One region of the Sediminicurvatus halobius genome, then DNA from elsewhere that is predicted to be linked to it. Evidence: predicted binding sites of a transcription regulator. Region 1 holds the regulator's gene; each other region holds the start of a gene.

Evidence for each region. The regulator FliA, encoded in region 1, starts transcription of late flagellar genes. The targets are predictions, from matches to a motif close to GCTAAAGTTNNNNNNNNNNCNGCCGATA.
Region 2: LMH63_RS07515 (MotY family protein) is a predicted target of FliA. The motif match lies at 1,452-1,479, and genes of this name have one in related genera.
Region 3: LMH63_RS12355 (chemotaxis protein) is a predicted target of FliA. The motif match lies at 1,146-1,173, and genes of this name have one in related genera.

The regions. Positions count from the first base shown of each region.
Region 1 is NZ_CP086615.1:2,014,776-2,018,045, reverse strand. It holds gene LMH63_RS09205 (chemotaxis protein CheA) at 1-204, opposite strand, end outside; gene LMH63_RS09200 (protein phosphatase CheZ) at 234-992, opposite strand; gene cheY (chemotaxis response regulator CheY) at 996-1,388, opposite strand; gene LMH63_RS09190 (RNA polymerase sigma factor FliA) at 1,409-2,134, opposite strand; gene LMH63_RS09185 (MinD/ParA family protein) at 2,131-2,970, opposite strand; gene flhF (flagellar biosynthesis GTPase FlhF) at 3,003-3,270, opposite strand, start outside.
Region 2 is NZ_CP086615.1:1,653,468-1,656,737, reverse strand. It holds gene LMH63_RS07520 (malate synthase G) at 1-1,294, opposite strand, end outside; gene LMH63_RS07515 (MotY family protein) at 1,497-2,480, shown strand; gene LMH63_RS07510 (HDOD domain-containing protein) at 2,477-3,270, shown strand, end outside.
Region 3 is NZ_CP086615.1:2,704,001-2,707,270, reverse strand. It holds gene LMH63_RS12360 (DUF5602 domain-containing protein) at 385-1,101, shown strand; gene LMH63_RS12355 (chemotaxis protein) at 1,212-2,126, shown strand; gene LMH63_RS12350 (hypothetical protein) at 2,446-3,057, opposite strand; gene LMH63_RS12345 (CoA pyrophosphatase) at 3,248-3,270, shown strand, end outside.

The DNA of each region.
Region 1 (3,270 bases):
GTGGCAGATCTCCACCAGCCGGTCCAGCGCAAGGAAGCCGGCACCGCCCTTGATGGTGTGGAAGCCGCGGAAGACGGCGTTCAGCAGGTCCCGGTCCTCGGGCTGCTGCTCGAGGTCCACGAGCTGCTCGCCGAGGGACTCCAGAATCTCCCGGGACTCCACCAGGAAGTCCTGAACGATGTCGTCCTGCGGATCGATGTCCATGCCAGCCCCTCCGGAGGCGTGAATCGCAGTCAGAAGCCGAGGCTGGAGAGCAGGTCGTCGACCTCGTCCTGGCCGGAGACGACGTCGCCCTCCTGGCCCGGAATCGCGGGTCCGCGCCCGCGCCGGTCGGCCTCCTGGTCGTCCGCCTTATCGGCGGCGGCCGGGGTTTCTTCAGCGATGCGGTGGCCCGAGATGCGCACGAGCTCCACGAGCCCGTCCTCCACCTCCTGCACCAGGCCGATCACCCGGCGGATGATCTGCCCGGTGATGTCCTGATAGTCCTGCGCCATGAGCGCGTCCGAGAGATGCGCCTGCAGCGTCGCCGCCTCGCCGCCGCAGCGCTGGAGATAGGCCTCGATGTCCCGGGAGAGCTCCCGGAACTCCGCCGCCGAGAGCTCGCGCTGGCGGAAGCGCTGCCAGCGCTCGGCGAGCTTCCCCGCCTCGCCGGCCAGCCCCTCGGCCAGCGGCAGGCCAGACTCGATGGCGGTGAGCGTGCGGTGGGCGGCCTGCTCGGTGAGCTCGATGACGTGGTTCAGCCGCTCGCGGGCGTCGGGGATGTCGTTGGCCGCGATGTCGCCGAGGCGGGTATCCACCTTGAACGACTTCAGCGCCTCGTGCAGCTCGCGGGTGAGCGTGCCGAGCTCGCGGAAGAGCTCGCGCTCGCGCAGCCGCGCCAACGCCTCCACCGTGACCCGGGCGGCGTCCTCCTCGCCGGCCTCGATCTGGCGCACCAGCTCGCGGGCATGCGCGAGGTACTCATCCATGCTGAGCGTCGTCTCCTCGGCCACGGCTCACCCCGCCGCCTGGATGCGCTCGAAGATCTTCTCGATCTTCTCGCGCAGGGTGACGGCGGTGAAGGGCTTGACCACATACCCGTTCACCCCGGCCTGGGCCGCGGCGACGATCTGCTCGCGCTTGGCCTCGGCGGTGACCATGAGCACCGGCAGGTCCTTGAGCTCGTCGTCGGCGCGCACGGCCTCCAGCAGCTCCATGCCGGTCATCCCCGGCATGTTCCAGTCGGTGATGAGCAGGTCGAAGCCGCCGCCCTTGAGCTTCGGCAGCGCGGTGTTGCCGTCGTCGGCCTCGGTGACGTTCTCGAAACCGAGATCCCTCAGCAGGTTGCGGATGATCCGGCGCATGGTGGAGAAGTCGTCCACCACGAGGATCTTCATGTTCTTGTCCAGTGCCACGCCTACCCCCTGATTCAGCTATCCATCCAATCGGCCAGATGCCCGCGCAGCTTTAGCATGATGCGGCCGTGGATCTGACTGATGCGTGATTCCGTGACGCCGAGCACCTCGCCGATCTCGCGGAGGTTGAGCTCGTCGTCGTAGTAGAGCTGCATGATCAGCTGCTCGCGCTCCGGCAGCTTGCGGATGGCGGCGGCGAGATCCGCCTGGAAACCCTCCTGGCCGAGCACCGTGTCCGGCTGCGGCATATCCCCCGCCGGCTCCCAGTGCTCGCCGCCCTCGCTGTCGTCCTGGTCGATGCTGAACACCTTGGCAGCGGCCGAGTCCTGCAGGATGCGGTGGTATTCCTCGAGGCCGATGCCGAGCGCCTCCGCAACCTCGCTGTCCTTCGCCTCGCGCCCGGTGCGGTGCTCGATCTCGCGGATGGCGTCGGCCGCCTCCCGGGCCTTGCGGTGGACCGAGCGCGGGGTCCAGTCCAGGCGACGGATCTCGTCCAGCATGGCGCCGCGGATGCGGATCCCGGCGTAGGTGGAGAAGCTCGCGCCCTGGCCGGAGTCGAACTGGCGGGCGGCCTCCAGCAGGCCGATCATGCCGGCCTGGATGAGGTCCTCCACCTGCACCGAGGCGGGCAGGCGGCTCGCGAGGTGATGGGCAATGCGCTTGACCAGCGGCGCGTGGCGGACGACCACGTCGTCGCCGCTGCCGGCGCGCATCTGCTCGTACATGGCATGGCCGTTCATCCGACCACCCCCTGTCGTTCGCTGCCGTACTGGATGACGCGCTCGACGAAGAACTCCAGGTGCCCCTGGGCCCCGCTCGGCACGGGCCACTGGTCCACCCGCCGGGCGAGGTCGGTGAGCGCCCGCCCGGACGGGCTGCCGGGGAAGGCCTGCACCACCGGGCGCTGGCGCTGCACTGCCTTGCGCAGGGCGTCGTCCTCGGGGATGGCGGCGAGGTAGTCGAGCGTAAGGTCGAGGAAGCGGGTGGTCACCCGCGAGAGCTTGGAGAACAGCTCCTCGCCCTCGCGCGGGCTGCGCACCCGGTTGGCCACCATGTGGAAGCGCTGCACGTCGTGGTCGCGGTTCAGGACCTTCACCAGGGCGTAGGCGTCGGTGATGGACGAGGGCTCGTCGCAGACCACCACCAGCACTTCGCGGGCCGCCCGGGCGAAGCTCATCACCGAGTCGGAGATGCCGGCGGCGGTGTCGACGATGAGGTAGTCGATGTCGTGGCTGAGCTCGCTGAAGCTCTGGATGAGCCCGGCGTGCTCGGCGTGGCTGAGCTCCGCCATGCGCTGGGTGCCCGAGGACGCCGGCACCACGTGCATTCCCTCCGGGCCCGACACCAGCACCTCTTCCAGGCTCGCCTCGCCGTCGATGACGTGGGAGAGGTTCTTCCGCGGGCTGAGCCCGAGCACCACGTCGACGTTGGCGAGGCCGAGGTCGGCGTCGAGCAGCATCACCCCCCGGCCCTGGCTCGCCAGCGCGGTGGCGAGGTTCACCGAGACGTTGGTCTTGCCCACGCCCCCCTTGCCGCTGGTGACGGCGATCACCTTGACCGGTCGCGGTTTCGACATTCTTCTGAGTCCTGCCGCCTGATCCGTTGCGCTCATTCGCCGGCGCCCCCCGTCGCGCCCAGCGCAATGGCCAGGCTCTCCTCGTCCTCCCGGGAATCCTGCTCGCGGACCAGCGCCTGGGCGTCGGCGAGCAGCCGGTCGCTGCGGGCGGGACGCAGGTCCTCGGGCACGCGCTGGCCGTGGGCGACATAGGCCACCGGCAGGCGCGCCCGCAGCACGGCGGTGATCGCCCCGCCGAGGCTCCCGGCCTCGTCGGTCTTGCTGAGGATGCAGGCGGCCGGGCCGACGGCGCGGAAGCTG
Region 2 (3,270 bases), 360 kb from region 1:
CCATGACCCCCACCTTGAGGGTGTTGCGCTCGAGGCCGAGGATGTCCTCGACGCGCTCGAACAGCTGCACGGTGAAAGCGACCTCGTCCGGCCCGTGCATCTTGGGCTTCACGATGTACACGCTGCCGCTGCGACTGTTGCTCACCGAGCCATTGCCCTTGAGGTCGTGCATCGCAATGAGCGCGGTACACAGGGCATCCAGCATGCCCTCGGGGATCTCGTTGCCGTCCGCATCCAGCACCGCCGGCGTGGTCATCAGGTGGCCGACGTTGCGGATCAGCATCAGGCTGCGGCCGGGCAGCGTCAGCTGGCCACCCTCGGGTGTGGTGTACTGGCGGTCGGCGTTGAGCCGGCGGGTGACCTGCTGGCCGCCCTTCTCGAAGGTCTCGCTGAGATCCCCCTTCATCAGGCCGAGCCAGTTGCCGTAGACGAGCGCCTTGTCCTCGCCGTCAACCGCGGCGACGGAATCCTCGCAGTCCTGGATCGCGGTGACAGCGGACTCCAGCAGCACGTCCTTGACGCCCGCCGCATGCTCCCGACCGATGGGGTGCCCGGAATCGATCTGGATCTCCGCATGCAGCCCGTGTCGACGCAGCAGCACCGCGGTAGGCGTCTCGCCGCCCTGGTAGCCGACGAGCTGGGTCGGGTCCTGCAGGCCGACGGTCTGACCGTTGGCCAGCGCAACCCGCAGCGTGCCCCGGGCACCCTCGGCGGCGATGCTGTAGGCGGTGGCGTCGGCGTGGCTGCCGCCAGTGAGCGGGAAGCTGCGGTCCAGGAAGTCCGCCGCCCAGGCGACCACCTTCTGCGCGCGCACCGGGTTGAAGCTCGCGCCCTTCTCGGCGCCGCCCGTCTCCGGGATGACGTCGGTGCCGTAGAGGGCATCGTAGAGGCTGCCCCAGCGGGCGTTGGCCGCATTCAGTGCGTAGCGCGCGTTGTTCACCGGCACCACCAGCTGCGGCCCGCCGATATCCGCGATTTCGGGGTCCACGTTGCGGGTGCTGACCTGGAAATCCTCGCCCTCGGGGCGCAGATAGCCGATCTCCTCGAGGAAGCTGCGGTAGGAGGGGTCGTGGTGGCGGCCGGGATTGTCCCGGTGCCACTGATCGATGCGCGCCTGGAGCTCGTCGCGAATGGCGAGGAGCTCCCGATTGCGGGGGCCGAGGTCCCTGACGATGCTCGCCAGCCCGGACCAGAACGTGCCGGCATCGACCCCCGTTCCCGGCAGCGCCTGCTCGATCAGATCATGCAGCGGCTTCGCCACCTGAAGCCCGCCTGCCTCAACTCGCTCGGTCATAGCCTGTCTCGCTCCTGCTGTGCTGTCCGGGGCCGGCCCCATGGCCGGAAGCGCCAGGGCCGGAGTCTACCGCCACTGGCAAAAGCCCAATAGCTTAAACGAGGCACCGGAATTCATAAAGCGGGGCTCATTGCACGATGCGATATGCCGGTGTCCCCCTCAAGCCTGCGGCTACGGCGCCGATTCCCCGGTTATGCAACGCATGCTGATTACGCTCTGGCTGACCGCGATCCTGCTGCCGTCGGCCGCTGGCGCCGACGGCTTCCGGGCGCGCCTCGCCGATGCCGGCTGGGAAAGCGTGCCCGGCGGTAACGCCTGCCATCTCGTTCACCGAATACCCCGGCTCGGCACACTGATCCTCACCCAGTATCGCGACGACCGTCTGGTCACCACCTTCGTCACCCGGCGTCCCCCGGGGGCCGATCGCGAGGGACAGCTCTACCGCCAGGCCACCGCCTGGCAGTCCGGGCGACGGGAGCGGCTCACCCGCGTGCAGGCGCGCCCCGAGCGCAACGCCCTGCGCTTCGACGGGCAGATCTCGGCCCTGCTGCTGGAGGGTCTGGAGGCCGGGCACGAGATGCGCCTGAGCTTCCCGGACTGGCAGGTGGGCCCGCTGGACGCCGTCGTCTCGCCGGTGGCCTTCCGGCCGGCGCTGCGCCGACACCTGGCCTGCCTGGGCGCGGCAACCGGAGGCGATCCCCCCGACAGCCGCAGTGAGAGCGATCGCGCTGGCGACGACGGCGGCGGCAATACAGCGGCGCCATCCGGCGTGGCAGCCGGCGCCGCACCCGAGCGGCGCGACCATTCACCCAACCCGGCCGACCTGGGGGCAACCATCAGGGGCCTGGGCGGCGGGGCAACACCCATCTACTTCGGCCACGGCACCGCCCGGCTGGACCGGGTCGACTTCGAGGCCATCCGACGGCTCGCCGGGCAGCTCCGCAATGCCGGCCATCTCTCGGAGATCACCATTGTCGGCCACACCGACAGCACCGGCAGCCGGGGCTACAACCGGGCACTGGGTCTCGCCCGCGCCATCGAGGTGCGCAACCGCCTGATCGCCGAAGGGGTGGCGGCCGAGCGGCTCGGCATCCGCAGCGAGGGCGAGACCGCGCCGGTCGCCGACAACGGGGACCGCTACCAGCGCTCCCGCAACCGCCGGGCGGTGATCGAGGCCGGCCTGTGAGCGACGCCCCTCCCCTTGCACCGGACGGACTCGACGACTGGCTGCGCCGGCTGCAGCGCGAGGACCTGCCGGTACTCGGGGACACCGTGCAGGCCCTGTGCAACACCGCGCAGGACCACGGCAGCTCGGCTACGGATCTCGCCCGGGTGATCCTCCGCGACGCGGCGCTTACCTCGGACGTCATCCGCATCGCCAACAGCGCCTACTTCAACCCCGCAGGGGTGCGCATCAGCACGGTGAGCCGGGCGGTGATCGTGCTCGGCTTCGACACGGTGCGGGCCATCGGGCTCTCGCTGACGGTGATCGACACCCTGGTGCGCGGTGACCAGCACAGCCGGGTGCGCCGGGTATTCCGCAGCTCGCTGCACGCAGCGGTGCAGGCCCGGGCGCTGGCAGAGGCCACCGGCGACCCGGCCCCGGAGGAGGTGCTGATCGCCGCCCTGCTGTACCGCATCGGCGAGCTGGCTTTCTGGTCCCTGGCCGACGACGCTACCGCCGCCGGGCTGGAGACCGCCCTGGCCGAGGGCGCCGGCAGCCCGGCGGATATCGAACGCGACACCCTGGGCTTCGCGCTGCGGGAGCTCTCCCGCGCCCTCGCCCGGGACTGGCGCCTCGGCGACCTGCTCACCGGAGCGCTCCGCCCCGGCGCGCCGCGGGACGGCCGGGCCCGCCTCACCCGCAACGCCCATGCCGTAGTCGCGGACCTCGAGGCCGGCCGCTTGGAGGCGGCCACGAACCGCGTCGCGCGCGAGGCCCGCCTCGAGCCGGTGGAGGCCGGCGCGCTGATCGA
Region 3 (3,270 bases), 690 kb from region 1:
GAGAGTCAAGAACCGCGCCCGGTGCGCGAACGGCCTCACGCCTGCCCTCGCCGACACCGGGGTCACTTGCCAGCCGCCGGAAAAGGCGTAATCTCTTCCGCGCTGCGGCCCGCGACGTCGCCGTCGAGTGCGGGGCTGTGCGCAAGGCGCGCCGGTTTCGGCGGCTCCCCAGGCCACCCCCTTTCGCCTTCTCAACGTGCCGGGCGCGGTCGGCCCGCCCGCGTCTCGCCTGCGCGCGTGCGCGTCGTCCAGAGTTGCAGGCCTTGCTGCATGCGTGCAGCGAAGGAGCGTGTAATGGGGGCCGAATCCTTTTCCCTTCGCGGTGGCGTGGCGGCCGCCGTTCTGGCCGGCAGTCTGCTCTTGAGCCTACCGGCCGGAGATGCCGTGGCGCAGACGATCCATGCCGGAGCGCCGGTGGCGATCGGCAACGGTACGGGGCGGGTGGTGGTGGCGGCGGACGCCGCGGGGCAGCCCACGTCCGTATCGGTGGTGTTGAGCGGGGACAGCCTCGAGGGGCTGCCCACCGGCCACGATCACCAGCGGCTCCACGAGTATGTGCTGCCGATGCCCGACTCGGGGCCGCAGACGGGGTACACGCATGTGGGCCTGGACTGGATGCCCCAGGGGCACATGCCCGATGGCATCTACTCGGTGGCCCACTTCGATGTGCACTTCTATCTGGTCGACGAGGCCGAGCGTGACGGGCTGACGTTTGCCGAGGCGCACCGCGCCCATGCCCACGCCGCGCCGGCGCCCGAGCTGGTGCCGGCGGGCTTCGTGATTCCTCCGGATGGCGCCGTGGAGCGGATGGGGCTGCACGGCCTTGACCCCTCCGGTCCGGAGTTCCGCGGCGAGCCGTTCCGGCACGCGTTCATCTATGGCTATTACGGCGGCCGTCAGGTCTTCCTGGAGCCGATGGTGAGCCTGGACTTCCTGCGCGAGCGGGGCGACGTCACCCTGCCGGTGCCCCAGCCCGCGGCCTTCACCGAGGCCGGGTACTACCCGACGCGCTACCGGATCGGCTACGAGCCGGCGCGCGACGAGTACCGCATCAGCCTCGCCGGGCTGCGCCAGCAGCCTGGGGTGACCGCCGCCCGGTAGTGGACTGACGGCGGCTCCGGGCGGCGGCGGTGCGTCGCCGCCCGCCTCAAGGCCTCGCCCCGGTCGCCGATAACCCCGAAGGGGCAGAACTAGTGGAGGGCGGGGCAGTCATGACGACCATGAGCACGGTTGACCAGCGCACGCATCTCGCGGGCCAGAATCGCTTCGAGATGCTGCTGTTCATGATGGGTGGGCGGCAGCGGTTCGGGATCAACGTGTTCAAGGTGCGCGAGGTGATTCCGGCGCCGCGCATCACGCACATGCCCCATGCCCATGGCGCTGTGCGCGGCATTGCCCACGTCCGCGGCCAGACCATCCCGATGGTGGACCTCTCCCTTGCCACTACCGGCCGGCCGCTGCCGCCGGAGCGCGCCGCGTCGGTGATCGTCACCGAGTACAACCGTACTACCCAGGGCTTCCTGGTGGAGGCGGTGGACCGCATCGTGAACATCAACTGGCAGGACGTGCTGCCGCCGCCGGAGCGGGTGGCCAACCGCGCCTATCTGACCGCAGTGACCCAGGTGGACGACGCGCTGGTGCAGATCCTGGATGTGGAGAAGGTGCTCGCCGAGATCACGCCGCCGGCGACCGACGTGGCGGCGGATGCGCGCAGCCGCGCCGAGGGCCCCTACGATCATCTGCTGGTGGTGGACGACTCTCTGGTGGCGCGCAACCAGCTGCGCCAGACCCTGGAGCCGGAAGGCTGGACGGTGACCCTGGCGCGCAATGGCCAGGAGGCTCTGGAGATGCTCGGCCAGTGGGCGGATGCCAGCGACGAGCGCCTGGGTCGCACGGCGGTGGTGATCTCCGACATCGAGATGCCGCGCATGGACGGCTACACGCTGACCATGGCAATTCGCGGCGACGAGCGCCTGAATCGTCTGCGGGTGCTGCTGCACACCTCGCTCTCGGGGCAGTTCAATCAGAACATGATCGAGAAGGTTGGCGCCGACGCCTTCATCGCGAAGTTCGACGCCAGTGAGCTGGCCCGTCACGTCCGCGAGCTGATCGCGGCAGCGGCCTGAACGGCTAGGGAAGCGCTGATCAATTCCCGCGGGCCTCTGGCCGCAGGTCGCGTGTGCAGACAAGGCGCGCTGCGCAGCGCTGTACCGGGGTACAGTCAAGCAGCGCAACGCCGGCTGCGCGCGCGACCTGCGGCCCCGAAGGGCGCTCCAGAGCGGCGGCCTGGACTGCGTTGGCGTTCTTGTAAAGGGCTACGGCCATTCACTGCGAACGCCGCCTTGCCAGGCCGTCGCTCTGGAGCGCAGAGGCCCGCGGGAATTGATCAGCGCTTCCCTAGGCCTCGGATCTTATCGATCCGCGGCTGCGCGCGCGGATCGGTGACTAGAAGCGGTATTCCACGCCGGCCGAGAACATCGGCACGTAGCGGAAACTCTCGAAGCGCTGGCCGAGTCGGGCATCTTCCTGCGCCCGGAGTAGCTCGCCGTCGCTGCCTTCCTCCACCGGGACGCCCTCGAAGGCGACTCCCAGATCGAGCTGCAGCCCGAGCCGATTCTGGTTGCCGAAGTCCGCGTCCCAGCCGAGGCCGATATAGGTGCGCACGTCCTCGAGGCCGTCGCGGTCGAGGTCGTCCTGGCTGCGGCTCCAGCCGTCGAGGGTGCCGTGGCCCCAGCCGAGATCCCCGTACAGGGCACCGCCGGTGACGCGCAGGCCACCGGGCGCGAACTCCCAGTCGAGCAGGGCGGAGGCGGCGAAGTCGTCCTCGAGGGAGGCGAAGTCGTCACCTGCATCGGCGAGCGGTCCCGTGCCATCGCTGAAGCGGTTGATGCCGAAGCGGATGTCGAGCTGCTCGGAGAGGTGCGTGGTGAGCTCCATCCCGGGCCGCACCGCGGAGTTCCAGGAGCCGTTCCCCTGCGCCAGGGCGGGCGCTGTCGCGACGAGGAGGCCTGCCGCCAGAGGCGGCAGCAGCAGCGCTTTTCGGGAGAATGGACTCATGGCCGGAATTATGCCGTACACGGTGGCGCTTGCGTAGTGCCTCACATCGGCCGAGGGTGACATCTGGTCCCTTTTGGGGCGCGAAACGATTCCGGCGGCAAAACCACGGGCAGGTCTCAGTGCCGCAGGGGGCCGACCCTTATCGTGGACTCTCGATATACTGTGCCGAACACGCGGCATGTGGAGGCCGATGAGCGCCCACGTCGACAGTCA